4 regions of the Streptomyces sp. NPDC017448 genome follow, and region 1 is predicted to be linked to each of the others. Evidence: riboswitches for the same ligand, from Rfam matches in the RefSeq annotation. Region 1 holds a riboswitch; each other region holds the start of a gene.
The links. A riboswitch is a leader RNA that binds a small molecule or an ion and turns the genes downstream of it on or off. The one in region 1 is predicted to bind cyclic di-AMP.
Positions count from the first base shown of each region.

Region 2: linked by a shared signal. The riboswitch ahead of ACH4K1_RS06965 (M23 family metallopeptidase) and the one ahead of ACH4K1_RS18800 (transglycosylase SLT domain-containing protein) in region 1 are both predicted to bind cyclic di-AMP.
Region 3: linked by a shared signal. The riboswitch ahead of ACH4K1_RS28875 (M23 family metallopeptidase) and the one ahead of ACH4K1_RS18800 (transglycosylase SLT domain-containing protein) in region 1 are both predicted to bind cyclic di-AMP.
Region 4: linked by a shared signal. The riboswitch ahead of ACH4K1_RS21745 (C40 family peptidase) and the one ahead of ACH4K1_RS18800 (transglycosylase SLT domain-containing protein) in region 1 are both predicted to bind cyclic di-AMP.

Region 1 covers NZ_JBIRLM010000010.1:181,462-186,800, forward strand. Annotated here, with positions in the region: gene ACH4K1_RS18790 (TrkH family potassium uptake protein) at 1-1,120, opposite strand, end outside; gene ACH4K1_RS18795 (FAD-dependent oxidoreductase) at 1,653-3,044, opposite strand; cyclic di-AMP (ydaO/yuaA leader) riboswitch at 3,496-3,683, shown strand; gene ACH4K1_RS18800 (transglycosylase SLT domain-containing protein) at 3,689-4,522, shown strand; gene ACH4K1_RS18805 (UbiA family prenyltransferase) at 4,802-5,339, opposite strand, start outside.
Region 2 covers NZ_JBIRLM010000002.1:524,872-530,210, reverse strand. Annotated here, with positions in the region: gene ACH4K1_RS06975 (M16 family metallopeptidase) at 1-709, shown strand, start outside; gene ACH4K1_RS06970 (M16 family metallopeptidase) at 736-2,106, shown strand; cyclic di-AMP (ydaO/yuaA leader) riboswitch at 2,331-2,498, shown strand; gene ACH4K1_RS06965 (M23 family metallopeptidase) at 2,512-3,306, shown strand; gene ACH4K1_RS06960 (GntR family transcriptional regulator) at 3,494-4,198, shown strand; gene ACH4K1_RS06955 (HPr family phosphocarrier protein) at 4,376-4,657, opposite strand; gene ACH4K1_RS06950 (GNAT family N-acetyltransferase) at 4,832-5,339, shown strand, end outside.
Region 3 covers NZ_JBIRLM010000024.1:18,559-23,897, forward strand. Annotated here, with positions in the region: gene ACH4K1_RS28870 (aldo/keto reductase) at 1-780, opposite strand, end outside; gene ACH4K1_RS28875 (M23 family metallopeptidase) at 1,049-2,077, opposite strand; cyclic di-AMP (ydaO/yuaA leader) riboswitch at 2,089-2,241, opposite strand; gene ACH4K1_RS28880 (PP2C family protein-serine/threonine phosphatase) at 2,490-3,701, opposite strand; gene ACH4K1_RS28885 (MerR family transcriptional regulator) at 3,843-4,595, opposite strand; tRNA gene ACH4K1_RS28890 (tRNA-Met) at 4,714-4,787, opposite strand; tRNA gene ACH4K1_RS28895 (tRNA-Lys) at 5,057-5,130, opposite strand; partial or broken gene ACH4K1_RS28900 (RNA helicase) at 5,338-5,339, opposite strand, start outside.
Region 4 covers NZ_JBIRLM010000013.1:88,977-94,315, forward strand. Annotated here, with positions in the region: gene ACH4K1_RS21715 (8-amino-7-oxononanoate synthase) at 1-102, shown strand, start outside; gene ACH4K1_RS21720 (DUF397 domain-containing protein) at 95-352, opposite strand; gene ACH4K1_RS21725 (helix-turn-helix domain-containing protein) at 362-1,216, opposite strand; gene ACH4K1_RS21730 (ATP-binding protein) at 1,451-1,891, shown strand; gene ACH4K1_RS21735 (LysR family transcriptional regulator) at 1,895-2,818, opposite strand; gene ACH4K1_RS21740 (LysE family translocator) at 2,892-3,536, shown strand; gene ACH4K1_RS21745 (C40 family peptidase) at 3,658-4,128, opposite strand; cyclic di-AMP (ydaO/yuaA leader) riboswitch at 4,132-4,298, opposite strand; gene ACH4K1_RS21750 (hypothetical protein) at 4,740-5,045, opposite strand; gene ACH4K1_RS21755 (ATP-dependent Clp protease proteolytic subunit) at 5,083-5,339, opposite strand, start outside.

The sequences.
Region 1 (5,339 bases):
CGGAGAAGACCATGAAGGCCACGGTGGTGGTGGCGACGGCGGCCACGGACAGCAGCACCACGGTCAGGGCCTGGCGCTGGAGATCACCGGGCAGGCGGCGGTGGAAGATGTCGACCGCGCCCTCGCCGCGGATCTCCGCGTAGATGACGAAGAACAGCACGGCGAAGGTGGTGACCTTGATGCCGCCGGCGGTGCCGGCGCTGGCACCGCCGATGAACATCAGCACATCTGCGCCCAGCCAGCTCGCGGGGTTCATCTGGGCGGTGTCGAGGCTGTTGAACCCGGCGGTGCGCGGCATGACGCCCTGGAAGAACCCGGCCAGCAGTTTCCCGGGAACATCGAGAGGGCCCAGGGTGGCGGGGTTGGACCATTCGATCGCGGTGATGAAGGCGCTGCCGCCGATCAGGAAGATGCCGGTGGCCCACAGCACGATCTTGGTGTGCAAGGACCAGCCGCGCGGTTTGCGGAACCGGCGGCGCAGCTCGAACAGCACTGGGAAGCCCAGGCCGCCGGCGATGACCGCCAGCGCGATGGGCAGGCAGATCCACGGGTCGGCGACGAAGCCCATCAGGCTGTCGGAGTACAGGGCGAACCCAGCGTTGTTGAACGCGGAGACGGCATGGAACAGGCCCAGCCACGCGGCACGCGGCCACGGCTCGTCGTAGGCGATCGCGAACCGCAGGGCCAGTGCCAGCGCGGTGACCGCTTCCAGCAGGATGCTGACCTTGACCACACCGGTCACGACCGAGCGGACGTCCCCCAGGCCCAGGGTCTTGGTCTCCGCGGCCGCCGTCATGCGCGCTCTGAGGCCGATGCGGTGGGAGACCAGCAGAACCAGCAAGGAGGCGAAGGTCATGATGCCGAAGCCGCCGACCTGGACGAGCCCGAGGATCACCGCGTGCCCGAAACCGGTCCAGTATCCGGGTGTGTCCACCACGACCAGACCGGTCACGCACACAGCGGAGGTCGATGTGAACAGCGCTTCCAGCACACCGGCGCCTCCCGGTCCGGCCTTGGCCACCGGCAGCATCAGCAGACCGGTCCCGGCCGCGATCGCCATGGCGAAGCCGGCCACGACCGCCTGCGCCGGATGGCGAAGGCGCGGCCACCGCGGCGTCACCACAGCAAGACTCCCGTCCTGCGGGCGGGCACCACGATTGTTCGCACTGGAAGACGATAGACAATCTTGACGCCGCTTTCGACACGAGGACGTGCCGCCCGTGCTCTGCCGTCTCTACGGTGGGGCCATGCGCCCCCGAAGAGTCACTCGTCGACACCCCCGCGCACCAGCCCGTACCAGGCTTCCGGGCGCCCGGGGGAAGGGCCCGGATTTCGACCAGGGCCTGCGGCGCGGTGAGTACAGCCTGTTTCTGGCCGCCGTGCTTCTGATCGCAGCCGGGGCCGCCGGTGACTTGTGGTGGTTGATCAGTATCGGGGTGTGGGCTCTGATCGCCGCCGGCCCCGAGCCTCTACCGGGCCACCCGTGCCCTGCGGAGACTCCTCGTGCTTCGGGCCGCCGCCCGCCCCATCCGGCAACCCGGCATGTCGGCCCCGGACCGACCTGGCCAAGCACTGCCAGGGGGGCGAACTGCCGCCTGCCGGGCTGGAACTCGTGCTCGGCAGGCGGCCCGTCCGATCGGGTGCTGGGTCGATCAGGCGTCGGCGGGACGCTCGGCCGGGGCGAAGGCGCCGGAGGCGTCCAGCATGCCCTCGCGCTCCACGACCTTGATCCGCTCACGGCCCTGGGCCGCACCGAGCGCCTGCTCGTGGGCGTCCAGCCGGTGCCAGCCCTCCCAGGTCGTGTAGCGCACGCCGCGGCTCTCCAGGAACGCCTCGACGGCCTCCGGGGCGGGCGTGGCGGGCTCGGCCAGACGGCCGGCGGCACGGTCCTCCAGGAGGCAGGCGACCGTCTCGTTGGCGTCGCCCTTGGTGTGGCCGATCAGACCGATCGGACCGCGCTTGATCCAGCCGGTGACGTAGACCGAGGTCATGTGCTCGCCCCCGGAGATGACGCGCCCCGCCTCGTGCGGGACGGTGCCGGAGGCCACGTCGAACGGGAGCTTGGGCAGCTCCTCCGAGTAGTAGCCGACGGCCCGGTAGACGCTCTGGACGTCCCAGTCGGTGAACCGGCCGGTGCCCCGGACGTTGCCGGTGCCGTCCAGCTCGGTGCGCTCGGTGCGCAGCGCCACGACCCGGCCGTCCTCGCCGAGGATCTCCACGGGGGACTCGAAGAAGTGCAGGAACAGCTTGTGCGGGCGGTCGCCGGCATCGCGGATCGCCCAGTTCTCCAGGGTCTGCGCGACCATGTTGGCCTGCTTGTTCTCCCGGCGGGTGGCGATGGAGCCCTCGTCGTAATCGATGTCCTCGGGGTTGACGATGACCTCGATGTTGGGGGAGTGGTCCAGCTCCCGCAGCTCCATCGGGCTGAACTTGGCCTGGGCAGGGCCGCGCCGCCCGAACACGTGCACCTCCACCGCCTTGTTCTGCTTGAGGCCCTGGTACACGTTGTCCGGGATCTCGGTGGGCAGCAGCTCGTCCGCCGTCTTGGCCAGAACGCGCGCCACGTCGAGCGCCACGTTGCCGACGCCGAGGACGGCGACCTTCTCCGCGGTGAGGGGCCAGGTGCGCGGCACCTCGGGGTGGCCGTCGTACCAGGAGACGAACTCGGCCGCGCCGTAGGAGCCGTCCAGCTCGATGCCGGGGATGTCGAGCGACCGGTCGGCCTCGGCGCCGGTGGAGAAGATCACCGCGTCGTAGAACGAGCGCAGGTCGTCCAGGTCGATGTCGTTCGGGTAGTCGACGTTGCCGAAGAGACGGATCTGCGGCTTGTCCAGCACCTGGTGCAGGGCCTTGACGATGCCCTTGATGCGCGGGTGGTCGGGGGCCACGCCGTAGCGGATCAGGCCGAAGGGCGCGGGCATCCGCTCGAAGAGGTCGATCGAGACCCCCGGGTCCTGGCAGACCTCGGATTTGAGCAGCGCGTCCGCAGCGTAGATACCGGCGGGGCCGGCTCCGACAATGGCGACGCGGACGGGGCGTGTCATGGGTGGTGATCCTTCGGGGCGGGCGAACGCGGGCAGGTACAGCGTACGGCGGAGGTAAGGGTTGGCTTACTAGTCTCCACCCCACACCGTAAGCGATCGGCTCGCCGACTGTTCGACCCCCCTCGCCTGGAGTGCCCGTTCAGCCCGTTTTGTCGTGACGGTATGGGCGTTTTGGTTTGTTTGTGCTTTCTGGTCTCTAAAGGGCTTATCGAGCCCTGTAGGGCATTTGATGGGTCGCATTCTCGCCATCCATGTGAAGGAGTGGTGAGCGTCACGTCCGTGAGGGCGGACGCAGAAGCGGAACCATCGGTTCCCTTCCGTGCGGGGAAAGTTGACGGCGTGACGGCGCGGCGTGATCTCTGAATTCCGCTATTCGATCATGCGGAGAAAAGGGAATGCGGAATGCGGGACTTGTTCGCCCCGAGGTTTCTCGCCTACGGTCACCGTCAATCCGGATGGAACGCCGAATCCTGCCGCCGTCCGGGAATCCGCAACCCACTCACGTACGGCAGGAGCGGGGGAACCAGGTAAGTCGCCGATCCGTGACCGGAACGGCTCGGGGTGAAGTCGCACGCCTGTGCGGCCAGACATCTCCCGTCTGAACCCGACAGCTCACCTCGTAGGCGCCGGAGAGGAAAACCCCCATGCCCGCACAGGGTAAGCACCGCCGTCCCCAGGTCGTCTCGCTGCGTCGCGGCCTCGCCGCCGTGACCGCCGGTGGAGCCGTTCTCGCCCTCCCGGTGATCGGCGCCACCAGTGCCTTCGCCGCTCCCGCGCCGTCCGCTCCGCAGGCGGCCGTAGCCCCCGCCGCTGTGTCCACCCAGGTGAATTCCGCCGCGCAGGCCGCGTCCTCCCAGCATTCCGTGAAGGCCGGCGAAACCCTTTCCAAGATCGCCCGCGAGCATTCCGTGAGCGGCGGCTGGGAGAAGCTGTACGAAGGCAACCGGAAGATCATCGGTGAGAATCCCGATCTCATTCAGCCGGGAATCAAGCTGACCCTCGGCGGCACGTCCGCCAAGGCTGCGGACGGCACGGCCCCGAAGGATTCCGCCGCCACCCGCGGCGGCTCCGCGGACCGCGCCGACCGCTCCGAGCGCGTCAATGCCGCGCCCGTGGCGAACGCCGCCCCGGCCGCCGCGAAGAAGGCGGCCGCGTACACGAACGACCTCGACGGCTGGATCCGGGAATCGCTCGCGATCATGGCCGAGCAGGGCATCCCCGGCACCTACGAGGGAATCCACCGCAACATCCTGCGCGAGTCCTCGGGCAACCCGGCCGCGATCAACAACTGGGACTCCAACGCGGTCAAGGGCACCCCGTCCAAGGGGCTGCTCCAGGTCATCGACCCGACGTTCCAGGCGTACCACGTCCCCGGCACCTCGACCGACAGCTACGACCCGGTCGCCAACATCACGGCCGCGTGCAACTACGCGGCCGACCGGTACGGCTCGATCGACAACGTCTTCGGCGCCTACTGATCCTTCCGCGCCACCGCCCCGAGGGGCCCCGGACCGATGGAAACCCCCTTCGGTCCGGGGCCCCTCGGGCGTACCGGGAAGACGCCCCCGATCAGCTCGTGACGTACCACGCGATCGGCAGGAGAACCTGTTCCGCTCCGCCGGGAGTGACGGGGGTCGCAGGGGCGACGACGCCCTGAAGGCGGCGGGAGCGAGAGCCCGGGCGTGAAGAGCAAGCCCGGGCCGGCTGCTTCCCGGAGCCGTGCCCTCCCCGGAACCGGTTCTCGGCGGGCGCCCTGTTCAGACCTGGGCCGCGCCCCGGGCCAGCAGCAGCACCACATCCACCGCCGCCACGGCCACCGCCCCGCCCAGCGCGGCCTTGCGCCACCGCCCGCCGAGCCCCGGCCCCGCGATCGCCGTCGCCCCGGCCAGGACGAGCGCCGCCCCGTCCCCGGCGTCCACCGTCCCCGGCGGCCCGAACACCAGCACGGACGTGGCGGCGAGGAGCGGCAGCGGCAGCAGCAGCCGGGTCCTCGCGGCGCCCAGCCGATGGGGGAGGCCCCTGATTCCTGCGGCCCCGTCCGCCGCGATGTCCGGCAGGGTGTCGGCCAGGTGCGCGGCGAACCCGAGCAGGGCCCCCGCCGCCACCGTCCACCACCGGGGCCAGGATTCCCCGGGGAGGGAGAGCGTCACGGTCGCGGGGAGCGCGCCGAACCCGATGACGTACGGCAGCCAGGACAGGACGGTTCCCTTGAGCCACAGGTTGTAGAGCCAGGCGACCGCGACCGCGGCGAGGTGCACCGTGCCCGCGAGGGCGCCGCACGCCAGCGACAGCGGT
Region 2 (5,339 bases), on a different contig from region 1:
GAAGTACTTCGGCTCCATCCCCTCCCACGACGGCAAGCAGCCGCCGCGCGACGGGACGCTGCCCGAGACCATCGGCGAGGAGCGGCGCGAGGTGGTCACCGCCGAGGTCCCCGCCCGCGCCCTGATGGCCGCCTACCGCCTGCCCCACGACGGCACCCGCGCCTGCGACGCCGCCGATCTGGCGCTCACGGTGCTGGGCAGCGGCGAGTCCTCCCGGCTGCACAACCGCTTGGTCCGCCGCGACCGCACGGCGGTGGCGGCGGGCTTCGGACTGCTGCGGCTCGCCGGCGCCCCCTCGCTCGGCTGGCTGGACGTGAAGACGTCCGGCGGCGCGGAGGTGGCGCAGATCGAGGCCGCCGTGGACGAGGAGCTGGCCCGGTTCGCCGCCGAGGGCCCGACCCCGGAGGAGATGGAGCGGGCCCAGGCGCAGCTGGAGCGCGAGTGGCTGGACCGGCTCGGCACGGTCGCCGGCCGCGCCGACGAACTGTGCCGTTACGCCGTCCTGTTCGGCGACCCCCAGCTCGCCCTGACCGCCGTCGGCCGGGTCCTGGACGTCACCGCCGAGGAGGTGCGCGCGGCGGCCGCGGCGGCCCTGCGCCCCGACAACCGGGCCGTGCTGGTCTACGAGCCCGTCGAGCCGGCCGGGGAGGCCGACGCCGAGCAGGCCGACGAGGGCACCGACGACGCGCACGAGGGGGCGGCCAAGTGAGCGACGCCGCCGTGACTGGAGTAGCCATGGAGTTCCACCCGCAGCCCACCCCCGGCACGGCCCGCCCCTGGGCCTTCCCGGCCCCCGAGCGCGGCGCGCTCCCCAACGGGCTGACCGTGCTGCGCTGCCACCGCCCCGGCCAGCAGGTCGTCGCGGTGGAGATCTTCCTGGACGCGCCGCTGGAGGCCGAGCCCGAGGGCCTGGACGGCGTGGCCACGATCATGTCGCGGGCGCTCTCGGAGGGCACCGACAAGCACAGCGCCGAGGAGTTCGCCGCCGAGCTGGAGCGCTGCGGCGCCACGCTCGACGCGCACGCGGACCACCCCGGCGTCCGGGTCTCCCTGGAGGTCCCGGCCTCCCGGCTGGCCAAGGCCCTCGGGCTGGTCGCCGAGGCGCTGCGGGCCCCGGCCTTCGCCGAGAGCGAGATCGAGCGCCTCGTCGGCAACCGGCTCGACGAGATCCCGCACGAGCGGGCCAACCCGTCCCGGCGCGCCGCCAAGCAGCTCTCCAAGGAGCTGTTCCCGGCCACCTCCCGGATGTCCCGGCCGCGGCTGGGCACCGAGGAGACGGTCCGGCGGATCGACGCGGCCGCCGTGCGCGCCTTCTTCGACGCGCACGTCCGCCCGTCCACCGCCACGGCCGTCATCGTCGGCGACCTCACCGGCATCGATCTGGACGCGCTGCTCGCGGAGACCCTCGGAGACTGGACGGGCAACGCCGGACAGACCCGCCCGGTGCCGCCGATCACCGCGGACGACACCGCCCGCGTGGTCATCGTGGACCGCCCCGGCGCGGTCCAGACCCAGCTGCTCATCGGCCGGATCGGCGCCGACCGGCACGAGCGCGTCTGGCCCGCCCAGGTGCTCGGCACCTACTGCCTGGGCGGCACCCTCACCTCCCGGCTGGACCGGGTGCTGCGCGAGGAGAAGGGCTACACCTACGGGGTGCGCGCCTTCGCCCAGGTGCTGCGCTCCTCCGGCCCCGACTCGGGCGGCGCCGCCATGCTCGCGATCAGCGGCTCGGTGGACACGGAGTCCACCGGACCGGCGCTGGAGGACCTCTGGAAGGTCCTGCGGACGCTGGCCGCCGAGGGGCTGACCGACGCCGAGCGCGAGACGGCCGTGCAGAACCTGGTGGGCGTCGCCCCGCTGAAGTTCGAGACCGCCGCCTCCGTCGCGAGCACGCTGGCCGACCAGGTCGAGCAGCACCTCCCCGACGACTACCAGGCCCACCTCTACGCCCGGCTCGCCGAGACCGGCACCGTGGAGGCGACCGCCGCCGTGGTCAACGCGTTCCCGGTCGACCGGCTCGTCACCGTCCTCGTGGGGGACGCGGCGCAGATCGAGGAGCCCGTGAAGGCGCTCGGCATCGGCGAGGTGTCGGTCGTCGCCGGCTGACGCCTCCTGCGGCGCACCGCCGTGAACTGGACCCCGACGGAAGGCACTTCGTCGGGGTCCATGCCTTTTGTCCCTTTGTTTAGCTTCAGGCGCTTTCAGGATGATATGTGGCTGTCTGGCCTGTGGGATGCGTGACACATCCGCCGCACCGTTTGGCGCGGGGGAGCCCGCCCGCCTAGCGTCGGCTCGGCTGTCCGCCACCTTTGTGCCGCGTCCGTGGCGCCGGGCAGCCATCGCCGAGTCCCCGTCAGGCGCGAGCCTGGGGAGCCGGGGACCCATCGCAGTCCCTGGGGTGAATCGGAGGCCCGAGCCGTGAACCGGTACGGGACTCCGTAGGAGACCTTCCTGCTCCGAACCCGTCAGCTAACCCGGTAGGCGAGAAGGAAGGAAAGGAACAGCCCCTCCATGGCGTTCACCCGTGCCACCGGGAAGCACCGTGCCCCGAGCCGTCTCACGCGCCGGAGCGTCCGGGCCGCCGGCATCGCGACCCTGGCCACCACCGGCGTCATCGGCTCGCTGTCCACTCCGGCGCTCGCCGCGGACACCGAGGCCGCCAAGGTCACCGAGACCGGTCTCTCCCAGGCCGTCGAGCTCAACGCCACGCTCGCGGACCGGATCGACGCGCAGGCCGACGCCCAGAAGAGGCAGGCCGACGAGGCCGCCCGGGCGAAGGCCCGGGCCGCCGCCGAGGCCAAGGCGAAGGCGGAGGCCGAGCGCAAGGCCGAGGCCCGCGCCAAGGAGGTCCGCGCGGAGAAGGCCCGCGCCGCCCGTGCCGCCGAGCGCGCCCGCCTCAACGCCTTCCACCTCCCGGTCGCCGGATCCCACGTCACCACCGGCTACAAGAGCGGCGGTTCGCTCTGGTCGTCCGGCAGCCACTCCGGCGTGGACTTCATGGCCGCCTCCGGCAGCTCCGTCGTCGCGGTCGGCGCCGGTACGGTCGTCGAGGCCGGCTGGGGCGGCGCCTACGGCAACAACATCGTGCTCCGGATGGCGGACGGCACGTACACCCAGTACGGCCACCTCTCCTCGATCGGCGTCTCCGTCGGCCAGAGCGTCTCCTCCGGCCAGCAGATCGGCCTCTCCGGCTCCACCGGCAACTCCACCGGCCCGCACCTGCACTTCGAGGCCCGCACCACCCCCGACTACGGCTCCGACATGGACCCGGTCGGCTATCTGCGCTCCCACGGCGTGAACGTCTGACGCCTTTCCGCGCGATCCCTCCCGAAGGCCCCGGCGTGCGCCGGGGCCTTCGGCCATTCCGCCCCGAAGGCGTCAAAGACATCTCTGCATTCCGGATCGCCATCGGAAATTCCGGCGGATTGCCCTAGAGTCGCGGAACAGACGTCGGACGGCCGCGTTTTGCGGGGATCGAGACGGAGGTTCGGACATGCGCATTCCCGCGCATTCGGTATGCAGGGCCCTGCGTGACGACATCGTCTCCGGTGTCCACGCCCCCGGAAGCCGCCTCACCGAGGAGCTGCTGGCCCGCCGTCACGGAGTCTCCCGCGTCCCGGTCCGCGAAGCCCTGCGCACGCTGGAGTCCGAGGGTTTCGTGGTCATCCGCAGACATGCCGGCGCCTGTGTCGCCGAGCTCGACGCGCAGGAGGCGGCCGACCTCCTGGAGATGCGGACGCTCCTGGAGCCGCTGAGCGCGGCACGCGCCGCCCGCCGCCGTACGGAGGCTCATCTCAAGGTGCTGCGGGGCCTGGTCAGGCTGGGACAGGAGCGGGCCGGACGGGGTGAGGGCGAGGACGTGCGCGCCCTGGGCGGCTGGTTCCACGAGACCCTCGCCCAGGCGTCCGGCAGCCCCGGCCTCATCGCGCTGCTCACCCAGCTCCGCTACAAGATCGCCTGGATGTACACGGTCGACCGGCCGGACCGCCCGGTCGATTACTGGGTCGAGCGCGGGGCGATCGTGGACGCCGTGGCGCGGGGCGACGCGGAGCGGGCGAGGGCCCTCGGCGCCCGGCACGCCGAACGCGTCGCCGGGACCCACCGACTGCGCCACCCGCCTCTCCCGGGTCGCCGCACCCCGCCCGCCCGCGTGAGCGCTTCGCAACACGGCGTAAACACCGCAGAAATCCGCCGTTGACAGGGAATGCGTATAAAGGGAGAAGAGAAAGAGGGAAAGAGCTTCGTGTTGCCCGCCCTTCCGGATTTTTTGACCCGACGCCTTTCCCCGCGCGCGAAAGAGCCGTGATCCCCTCAGGGGATCACGGCTCTTTCGCGCATCCGTGTCCGACCGAAAGGCGCGGCCGGGAAAAAAGGGTCAGACGGTCTCGGGAAGCTCTTCCAGCCCCTCGGCGACCAGCTTCGCCAGCCGGTCCAGCGCGGCTTCGGAACCGTCTGCGTCGGAGGCGAGCACGATCTCCTCGCCGCCCTGCGCGCCCAGGCCCAGCACGGCGAGCATGGAGGCGGCGTTCACCGGGTTGCCGTCGGCCTTGGCGATCGTCACGGGGACGCCGGACGCCGTGGCGGCCCGGACGAAGATGGAAGCGGGGCGGGCGTGCAGGCCCTCGGCCCAACCGACGTTTACGCGGCGCTCAGCCATGGTTCTGCCCTTCACATATCAACGGTTGTCTAGACCAGTCTCTCATGCAGTGCGTGGTGCTGTGCCCGGCCGCCTCCTGTCCGGCCGGGGCTCCGGACGCCCCGGTTCGGGGCTCCTCAGACTGCCCCGGCGCCGGAGCCCCCGCGACCGGGGCCCCCGCCGTAGGCTTTGCGCATGGAGCCCATGCCCGAGCAGAGTCCGCATCACGCGTACCCCGACCACTGGGAAGCGGACGTGGTGCTCCGCGACGGCGGCACCGCGCGCATCAGGCCGATCACCACGGACGACGCCGAGCGACTGGTCAGCTTCTACGAGCAGGTGTCCGACGAGTCGAAGTACTACCGCTTCTTCGCCCCGTACCCCCGGCTATCCGACCGTGACGTGCACCGCTTCACCCATCACGACTACGTCGACCGGGTGGGGCTGGCGGTCACGATCGGCGGCGAGTTCATCGGAACGGTCCGCTACGACCGCATCGACGACCGGGGCCGCCCCGCCTCCGCCCCCGCCGACGAGGCCGAGGTCGCCTTCCTCGTCCAGGACGCCCATCAGGGGCGGGGCGTCGCCTCGGCGTTGCTCGAACACATCGCCGCGGTCGCCCGGGAGCGCGGCATCCGGCGGTTCGCCGCCGAGGTGCTCCCCGCCAACAACAAGATGATCAAGGTGTTCCGGGACGCCGGCT
Region 3 (5,339 bases), on a different contig from region 1:
CCGCTCCCCGGCGACCCGGTCGAGGGCCGCCAGGACCTCGCGGCCGCGCTCGGACTCCAGGTGTCCGCCCGCCCTCGCGGACCGGGCGCTCTCGACGGTGGCTCCGGGCCGGTACTTGCCGGTGAGGAAGCCCGAGGCGAGCCCGTAGTACGGGACGGCGGCGAGGCCGGCCGCCGCCGCGGTGTCCTGGAGCTCCCCCTCGTAGGTGTCGCGGGAGACCAGGTTGTAGTGCGGCTGGAGGGCGACGTACCGGGCGAGGCCCTCGCGCTCGGAGAAGTCGAGGGAGGCCCGCAGCCGCTCGGAGCTGATGTTGGAGGCGGCGATGTGGCGCACCTTGCCGTCCTTCACCAGCTGGTCGAGGGTGGTGACGATCTCCTCGACGGGGACGGTCTCGTCGTCGAAGTGCGTGTAGAAGAGGTCGATGCGGTCGGTACGGAGCCGGCTCAGCGAGGCGTCGACCGCGCCCTTGATCGCACCGGCGGACAGGCCCCGGTGGTCGGGGTGGGCGCCGGCCTTGGTGGCGACGACGACGTCGGACCGGTTGGAGCGGGAGGCGAGCCAGTTGCCGATGACGGTCTCCGACTCCCCGCCCCGGTTGCCCTCGGCCCAGGCGGAGTACACGTCGGCGGTGTCGATGAAGTTGCCGCCGGCCGCCACGTAGGCGTCCAGGACGGCGAAGGACTGCTCCTCGTCCGCCGTCCAGCCGAAGACGTTGCCGCCGAGGGCGAGCGGGAAGACCTGGAGGTCGGAGGTGCCGAGGGGAGTGCGCGCAGAAGTCATATGAGGGCCCAACAGAACGGTCCGGAGCCGGTATTCCGCCGTGTCCGCCGTTGGTGGGCGGGCCCGCCCACGCGGGCCGTCCGCCCCGGACCCGTCCGCGCGGGCCCCGTCCGCCCCCCGGCCCCGTCCGCGCGGGCCCGTCCGTCCCCCGGACAGACCGGCAGCCCTGACGTCGGGGGGTGTGCGTCAGGGCTGCCGGGGTTTCGGGGAGGGCCGGCCGAGGAAGGGCGCCGGCCCGGGGCCGGCGAGGCGGTCGGCCCCCGGGGGCTCAGACCCGCAGGCCCTTGCTGTTCAGCCAGGCCATCGGGTTCATCGCGGCCCCGCCGGCGGTCCGGACCTCCAGGTGGAGGTGGACACCGGTCACGTTGCCGGTCCCGCCCATGCGGCCGATGGTCTGCCCGGTGGTGACCTTCTGGCCGACCGAGACCTCGATCGAGGACTGGTGCGCGTACCAGATCTCCGTGCCGTCCTCGAGCTGGAGCACCGTGCGGTAGCCGTACGCGCCCGCGTTGCCGGCGGAGATGATCGTGCCGCTGTGCACGGCCTTCAGGGGCGTACCGGCAGCCCCGGCGAAGTCGAGGCCGGTGTGCTGGCCGGAGGACCACATGGCTCCGGACTGGCCGTAGGTCGAGGTGATCGTGTACGAGGAGGTGGGCAGGGAGTAGCTGGCGGCGAGCTTGGCGAGCCGCTCCTCCTCCGCCTTCTTCTTCGCCGCTTCCTCCGCGGCCTTCTTCTCCGCGGCGGCCTTCTTCTCCGCCTCGTCCTGCTGCTCCTCGGCCTCCGCCGCCGCCTTCTCGGCCGCGGCCTTCTCCGCCGCGGCCCTGGCCTCGGCGTCCGCGTTGGCCTGCTGCTGCTCGGCCTGCTGGAGGATCCGGGCCCGCAGGGCCTCGCCCGCGTCGGTGCCGCTCTCCGCCTCGGCGGCGGTGAGCCCGGCGGTGGTGAGCGGCGCGGCGGCGACCGGGTCGCTGTTGTCGTCGTCCGCCATGAACGCCCCTACGCCGGGAAGGGACTTGGCGTCAGGGAGATTGTCCGCGATGGAATCGGGAAGAGAGATGGAGACCGGGGCCTTGTCCTGAGCGGTGGCGATGCCACCCGCTCCGACGGCCGCCATGACGCCGACCCCGAGGACGGTGGAGCTACGGGCCAGACCTCGCTGCTTGGCCACGCGGTGCCTGCCGCGCACGGGGCGGAGGGTGTCCTCGGTGGGGTTCCACTCGCCCGGGGACCGCTCCGCACCGCCGTAGACGTCTGCGGTGAAGGGTGACACGGCCTCAGGGGCAGGCTTGTTGGACGCCACGTGGGCGCACTCCTTTCCTTCCTTCTCGCCTACCGGGTTAGCTGACGGGTTCGGAGCAGGAAGGTCTCCTACGGGCCCCTCCGCCTCTCACGAGGCGCAGGCGTCCGATTCACCCCATGTAGGTGGTTCCCCGGTTCCCTTGCGGAATTCGGCGCTCGCGCGCGGCGCCGCCCTGACGACGGCTGTGACGACCGCACTGCGTTATCGAACGTTAATAGACACCCGGGTCCGATTCCAAGCCGTTCCTGTTGATCATTAACGAACAGGCCGGGGACGTACGGGCCACAAGCGGGTCGAACCGGGCGACTTGACCGCGGCTCAGCCACATTCCTTTTCCTGATGGTGCGTCAACCGTTATGCGGAGCGGTGTTCTTCGGTCACACACCGTGGTAAAGCCCCGCGCGCTGCCGCGCTACCCCTCGCCCCGGCCCACGATCGGCACCGTCGTCCGGCGTACCGGCTGCCCCTCCGCCGGCCGTCCCACGGCGATCAGCGCCATGTCGTCCGTGGCCCGCCCGCCCGTGTGCAGCCGTACGTCGTCGGTGAGCGCCGACAGCAGCTCCTCGGGCCCCGGGAAGATGCGTCCGCGCAGCCGGGCCTCCGGATCGTAGAAGACCCCGTCGGCGTTCCTGGCCTCGGACAGGCCGTCCGTGAAGGCGAGGAGCGTCGCCCCGGGCGGCATCGCCCACTCGTCGGCCCGGTCCGGCCACACCCCCAGGTTCATCCCCAGCGGCAGCGCGGGCGTCGAGGGCGCCAGCACCTCCAGGGTGCCGTCCCCGTGCAGCAGGATCGGCTCGGGGTGGCCCCGGTTGACGAGGCGGAGCGAGGCCGCGCCGGGCGGGATCTCGGCCAGGACGGCGGTGATGAACCCCTCCATGGCGTCCAGCCCGTACCGCCGCGTCCCCTCGCGCGCGAGCGCCCGCTCCAGCCGCTGCGCGACGCCCTCCAAGGAGCGCTCCTGCTCGGCCGCCTCCCGGAACGACCCGATGATCACCGCCACCGCCTCGACGGCGCCCAGCCCCTTGCCGCGCACGTCCCCCACCACCACGCGGACGCCGTAGGGGGTGTCGGCGACGGCGTACAGGTCGCCGCCCACGAACTCGTCCGCCTGCGCCGCCTCGTACCGCGCGGCCACCTGGAGCCCGCCGATCCGCTCGGCCGGGGTCGGCAGCACAGCCCGCATGGCGGTCTCCGCGATGACCCGGGCCGAGGCCAGCTGCTCGTTGCCGCGCCGCACCACCCCGTTGATGACCAGGGCCAGCACCGACGCGGTGAGCACGGTGAGCATCTCGATGATCGGCACCGCCTGGGTGGGGAACCCGTCGGAGAACCTCATCACGACGACGGAGCCGAGCGCCGCGATGCCCGTGCGGACGGTCCGGGACAGCGAGAAGAACGGGGCGGCGATCAGCGGGGCCGCGACGAACAGCGGGACGGCGGTGAAGTTGGCCGGGGTCAGCGAGTCGAAGACCAGCCCCCCGACGATCAGCAGCGCCGGCAGCATCCGGACGAACCGCCGGGAGACCCGGGTGCCGGGCGTCCCGGCGTCGTCCGGCGACCCGAACACCGCACGGGCCACCGCGCCGACGCCCCCCGACGCGCCCCGACGCCGCTCCTTGGCCATCCCCACCTGTGCACTCCTGCCCGGTCCATCCACGGCTGCGGACGGTGCCGCACCCCGTCCAGGCTTCCCGGAACCGCGCCGAGCGGCGACTCCTCATCGGCCGAACAGGGGGAATGCGGGCGGCGGCTCGGCCGCCCGTGGTCAGTCGGAGAGCCGGTGTTCCGCGTAGACCGTCAGCGCGTCCCGTACGAAGGCGGCGGTGCCGTCCCCGTAGCGATCGTAGTTCTTTCCGAACCGGGAATCGGCGACATACATCTCCCCGAGCCCCTTCACGTACGACCGGCCGGGCTCCTCGGCCGACGAGGACGCCAGCCACGCGCAGTGCCGGCGCGCGATCTCCTGGGCCTCCGGACCGTCGGCGGCGAACCCGGCCTCGCGGGCCCGGCCCCAGTCCCGGGCGATGGCCTCGTGCTCGTCCTGGAACGCCTTCTTCCCCGCCGCCCCGAGCGAACGCCACCAGCGGTCGCCCTCCGCGTACGCGTCCCGGCCCCAGCGCTCGGTGACCTCCTGCTCGTGGACCGTGTGGTCGAACCCGTCGAACACTTCGTCAGCCATGAGTTCCGTCCCCTCCAGCGTCTTGTGGAGAGTGGTCCGCACCGAGGCGATCTGCCGCCCGATGCGCGCCTGCTCCTGTTCGAGCAGTCGCAGATGCGCCCGCAGCGCCACCGCCGTGTCCCGCTGCCCCGCCAGTACGTCCTTGATGGCGGGCAGCGAAAGCCCCAGCTCCCGCAGGAGCAGGATGCGCTGCAGCCGGACGAGGGCGTCCTGGTCGTAGTAGCGGTAGCCGTTGCTCCCGACCCGGCTCGGGGCGAGGAGCCCGAGCTCCCCGTAGTGCCGGAGCGTGCGGCTCGTGGTGCCGGCCCGGCGCGCGATTTCCTGAATGGACCACTCCATGCCGGAAACGCTAGATCTTTACGCTACGTCAAGGTCAAGCGCCGCCCGTCCGGCACGGCCCGGCCCGGAAACGACTCGGGCCCGGCACGCTGTCTGCGTGCCGGGCCCGGGCCTTCAGTAGCGGGGACAGGATTTGAACCTGCGACCTCTGGGTTATGAGCCCAGCGAGCTACCGAGCTGCTCCACCCCGCGTCGGTAAACACAACTGTACGGCATGCGCAGAGCCCGTTCGACCAGGTTTCCGGGGGCGGCCCGCGTATCCCCCCATGAGGGACCGTCCCTGCGGCCTGCCACGGCCGGCGGTCTGAGCGACTGCCTGACGGGGGAACTCAGGGGGCAGGGGCGTCGTTGCAGCGCCCTCACTCGTCCTCAGGGGGAGGAAGGGGCCGGCAGAAGGGCAGATGCGCGGGGAAAAGGCGTCGCCCCCAGCTCGATCGCACTCTGAGCCGGGGGCGGAGGGGTAGGCCGTGTGGGACTCGAACCCACAACCAACGGATTAAAAGTCCGCTGCTCTGACCAATTGAGCTAACGGCCCCTGTGACGTCACCCCCCGAGCATAGCCCGCCCCGCCCCGGCAGCCGATCCGGTATCGGACTTGGGCCCGTCGCGCCCCTGCCCGGGGGCCGGTGCGAGGGGGTGGGACGGCAACAGGGCCCGTACGGCACCGAGTCGGTTCGGTGGCGTACGGGCCCTGCCGGTCTGTCAGGCGGACCTGCTCGGCCGAAGGGCGGCCGGGCGGAGGTC
Region 4 (5,339 bases), on a different contig from region 1:
CGGCTCACCGCCCGCGCCGACCTGACCGAGGAACAGATCACGGCCGCGGTGGCCACGATCGTCGCCACCGCTCCCCGGCAGGCGGACGCTCCGGTCAGCTGAAGCGCCGCGGCCCGGCTCCGTGCGGGCCGAGGCCGTCCACGAACGTGCTCCAGGCCACCGTCGAGAAGCGCAGCGGCGGCCGGTCCACGTCCTTGGAATCGCGCACGGCGAGGGCCGCGCCGCCCAGCAGGGCGGTCTCCACGCAGTTGTTCATCCCGGTCGAGCGGCTGCTGCGCCGCCAGTGCGGGGCGGCCGTCACGGTGGACGGCGGTGACGGTGACGCGGTGGACGGTGCGAGACGGTCTGGCATGGCGGCCCCTTAGCTGCGTCCGATCCCGGTGATGAGGTCCAGCGAGCGTTCCGGCGACAGCGCGTGCGCCTGCAAGGTGCGGAAGGCCGAGCTGTACGCGTCGAGGTCTTCTTTCCGCTCCAGATAGAGGCTACTCGTCAAGTGGTCAAGAACGACCACGTCCAGATCAGAAATGTTCGGAAAGGAGAAGATGACGAAAGGCCCGGTGAGCCCGATGTACCCCCCGGCCGAGAACGGCAGCAACTGCAGGTGGATATGCGGGAGTCGGGAAACGCGGGCGAGGTGCCGCACCTGGTCCCGCATCACCTCCGGCCCTCCCACCTCGCGGTGGAGCACCGCCTCGTCCAGCACCGCGGTGAACCGCAGCGGAGGGTTCGTACGCAACACCCGCTGCCGGGTCAGCCGCACCTCGACCAGGGAGTCGAGGTGCTCCTCCGGTAAACCGCCCACCGAGGCGCGGGTCACCGCCCGCGCGTACCCGGCGGTCTGGAGCAGCCCCGGGACGACCGACGTCTCCAGCGTCCGGACCGTACTGGCCTGCGACTCCAGGCTGATGAAGTCGCGGTACTGCGGCGGGATCAGCCCCCGGTAGGCGTGCCACCAGCCCGAACCCCCGCCCCCCGCCGACCCCGCGAGGACTTCCAGCAGCGAACGCAGCCGGGTGTCGCGCACGGCGTAGGCGTCCAGCAGCCGCGATACGTCGAAGGGCGTCACGCCGCTCGCACCCGTCTCGATGCGGCTCACCTTCGACTGGTGCCAGCCGAGCAGCCGCGCCGCCTCCCGGCTGGTCAGCCCGGCGGCGTGACGCAGACTCCGCAGCTCCTCGCCGAGCTTGCGCCGCCGGACGGCGGGGCCGTGCAGCATGCCGGTCTCCTTCTCTGTCGGAAAGGGCCGGCCCGTCGCCGGACCCTGCCTGCGGAGACGCCAGTGTGCCGCCCGCCACCACCGCACCGGTCCCGAATTCACCGCTTCGAGCGACAGATATATGCATATCTTGGTCGAACGCCGTTACAGGGAGCTTCATCGATGGCAGTCTGACGCGAAGCACCATCCCGGTCGGCCGTCGGTCGCCCGGAGCGGGAAAGGGACGGCGTCGCCATGGCAGACCATCAGGAAGCAACCGTCACGCTGCCGAGCGATCCGGCCTCGGTCTCGTCCGCCCGCAGACATGTGGCCAGGACCTTGACCGAATGGGGCCTGCCGGACGACGCCGAGTTCGCCGACACCGTCCGCCTGATCGTCTCGGAGCTGGCCACCAACGCGGTCCAGCACACCTTCGGCCAGTCACCCACCTTCACCGTGGACCTGCGCCTCGTACGCGACGAGGAGCTGTACGTCGGCGTCACGGACAGTCACCCCCGATGGCCCCAGCGCCTGCCCGCCGCCGTACGGCAGGACAACGGCCGGGGCCTGGCCATCATCCGGTCGCTGGCCAAGGAGTGCGGCGGGCGGCTCCGGGTGACCCCGACCGCCGAGGGCGGCAAGACGGTCTGGCTGGCCCTCCCCTGGGCCGTTCCGCTCCAGGGCGCGCCCCGCTGACGCTCAGCCCGCGGGGGCCGTGCCCCCGCGGCCGAAACCACTGCGCAGCAGCGCGAGCAGCGTGGCCGCCGCGGCACTCGACCTCTCGCCCCGGTGCACGACCGAGATGGTCCGGCGGAACGACGCGGGCTCCAGCCGCCGTACCGACAGCGGGGCCGGAGCCATCGAGGCGACCATCTCCGGCACCACCGCCACCCCGAGCCCCGCGCTGACCAGCGCGCACACCAGGGCGTACCCCGGCGATTCGCAGACCACCGCCGGGGTCGCCCCGGCCTCGGCGAGCGCGTTCTCCACCCCCCGCCGAGGCGGATGCGTGGGCGCGCTGCTGATCAGCGGCCGCCCCGCCAGCTCCGCGACCGGCAGCCGCCCGGCGCCCTCCGCGAGCCGGTGGCCCGCCGAGGTGACCAGCACCAGCTCCTCGACCAGCAGGGGCTCGACGACCACACCCGCCGGGGGAGGGGCGACGCCCCCGGGTTCGTAGGCATGGGTCAGGGCGAGGTCCACGTCGCCCGCGGCCACCGCGGAGATCCCGCCGGGCGGTTCGTGGTCGGCGACCGCCAGCTCCACCTCCGGATGGGCGCGCCGGAACGCGCTCAGGACCGGGGGCAGCAGATGGATGCCGGCCGTCGTGAACGTCCCCACCCGCAGCCGGCCGCCCGAGAGCCCGGCCAGCCGCGCCAGCTCGTGGCGCGCCTGGTCCAGTTCGTCCAGAACCCGCCGGGCCCGGCCCGCCAGCAGTTCGCCCGCGGCCGTCAGCCGGGCGCCGCGGTGGTGGCGTACCAGCAGGGCGGCCCCGGCCTCCCGCTCCAGCTTGGCCAGCTGCTGGGAGAGCGCGGGCGCGGTGTAGCCCAGGCGGGCGGCGGCCCGGGTGATCGATCCGGCCTCCGCGACCGCCACGAGCGCGGCGAGGCGCGTCGGATCGTACATGAAGCGTTCCTTTAGGCAGACCCAGGAGATTGCAAGTACACGCTAAAGGCTTCGCAGGTCCAAGGTGGTCCCCATGGACGCACAACTGATCGCCTTCACGGGGGTCGCCGCCGGTATGGTCGCGCTGCCCGGCGCCGATTTCACCGTGGTCGTACGCAATGCCCTGGCCTCCCGCGCCGCCGGCCTGGCCACCGCGCTCGGCGTCGCCGGCGGGCTGCTGGTGCACACCGCCCTCGCGGTCGCGGGGCTCGCCGCCGTGCTGGTGGCCGTGCCGGCCCTCTTCCGCACCGTCCAACTGCTCGGCGGGGCGTACGTGCTCCACCTCGGGATCAGCGCGTTGTACGCGACGCTCCGGCGGAGCGGTGCGGAGCAGGAGGCGGTGGAGGACGGACCGCGGCGGCCCGCGCCCCGGGGGTTCGGACGCGCGCTGCGCCAGGGGTTCCTGACCAACGCGCTCAACCCGAAGGCCCCGGTCCTCTTCCTCAGCCTGCTGCCCCAGTTCGTGCCCCCCGGGCAGCCGCCGCTGCCCCGGACCCTGCTTCTGGCGGCCGTCGTGGTGGTGCTGGCGCTGATCTGGTTCCCGGCCGTCGCCCTGCTCGTGGACCGGCTGGGCCGATGGCTGCGCCGACCGCGTACCGCCCGCGCCATCGAGGGCGGCAGCGGAGTGGCGCTCACCGGACTGGGGCTGGTCCTGGTGACCGGCCCGCTGCTGCGCTGAGGTGCCGTCCCCGCCCAGGAGGGGGCGGTCCGGGCGGCCCGCGGCCGTGCGGGGGCCGCCCGTGACGTCCGTGAGGGGGCGCTCGTGCGGCCCCGCAAGGAGAGAGCGTCCGGCCGGTGGGTCAGCGGACCCGTCCGTACCAGACGCTCTTGGACCAGATTTTCGCCAGTCGCACCACGTCTCCCGATTTGGGGGAGTGCCAGATCTTGCCGGCTCCGGCGTAGATGCCCACGTGGTAGACGCTGCGCCCCGAATGGAAGAAGACGAGGTCGCCGCGTTTGCGCTGCGACTTCGTGATATGGCGGGTCTTGTTGTACTGCTGCTGTGCCGTGCGGGGAAGCTTCTTCCCCGCCTTCTTGAACGAGTAGACCGTCAGCCCCGAGCAGTCGAAGCGGTGGGGACCGGCCGCGCCGTACTTGTAGGGGGACCCCTTCTTCGACGCGGCGACCTTCAGGGCCTTCGTCGAGTGGGTGGCCGCTTCGGCGTCGCTCACCAGGCCGGGCGCCAGCATCGTGGACGTCACGGCCAGGGTGAGTGCCGAGGCCGTGCCGACCCGGGCGAACAGAGACGGGACATGAACCTGCGCGGGCATGCGCAACCCTTCGTCAGCCGCCTGTGAAGGATGACCTGTCGGGTTCGGGCTGGCGAAGTTGCCCGGCCGCGTCGCGGCTTCACCCCGAGGGCTTCCCGGTCTCCCGGTCGGCCCGTTGTGCTCGGGTCCTCCACTCCTGCCGATCCACTTTCTGTCGACCAGTCATCCGGGCGGCGGCAGGACTCGGCGTCCGCCCGGACCGCCCCGCCGCGGTGGCGGGGGCTTGTCGTCCCAGGGATCTTGACGCACTCCGTGCCGGATTTCCGAGCGGAAACGGTGATTTGTGAGTCTCCTCACCCCTGATCCATTCGAGTGGGCAGGCCGGATTCACCCCCGCCGACGGGCCCCGCGCACACCCGCGCACCAGCGGCGAAAGGGCATATTTCGAGTACAGCCCGCGGGCGGAACGCAAGTTGAGCCATCGCTCACACGAGTGATCGTCTACGCCGAACGAGCGAGGAAAATGGAGTGCCGGATCGGGCGTGTCGTGCGGCGCGCCGACCGGTCCGCTGCCGTAAGGCGCTTCCCCCGTTTCCGTACCGCGCGGCCGGTTCCGCTCCCGTACCGCCCCCCGGCCGCTCGGGTACCCCGAACCCGGCCTGCGGTGCCGGTCAGTTCGCGGGCGGCGGCATCGCGACCCGGCCTGCCCGGCGCTCCCCGTCCAGGACGCGCAGGGCCCGGGCCAGCGTGGCCGCGTGCAGGCGCGACTCGCCGCGCTCGTGCATCAGCGCCAGGGCGTCGCGCAGCGCGGCCGCCCCGGAGGCCAGGGCCTGGGCGGCGCGCAGTGCGCCGTAGGTGTCGCCGCCGTGGGCCGGGTTGATCCGCCCCACCTGGTCCAGCACGGCCAGATAGCAGTCGACGAACTCGCCCTCGGCGCGGGTCAGGGCGGGCAAGGGCGGGAACGCGGGTGGCTCCATCGGCGGTTCACCTCGTGGCGTGGGGCGGGCGGGGGCGTCAGCGGTTCTCCACGACGTGGTCGACCAGCCCGTAGGCGAGGGCGGCCTGTGCGTCGAGGATGGTGTCGCGCTCGATGTCGGCGGTGATCCGCTCCGGAGTCCGGCCCGTGTGCCGGACCAGCATGGCGGCGAACATCTCGCGGGTGCGCATCAGTTCGCGCGCGTGGATCTCCAGGTCGGACGGCTGGCCCCGCATCGGCTCCTCCAGTGCGGGCTGCTGGATGACTACCCGCGCACCGGGCAGCGCATGTCGGC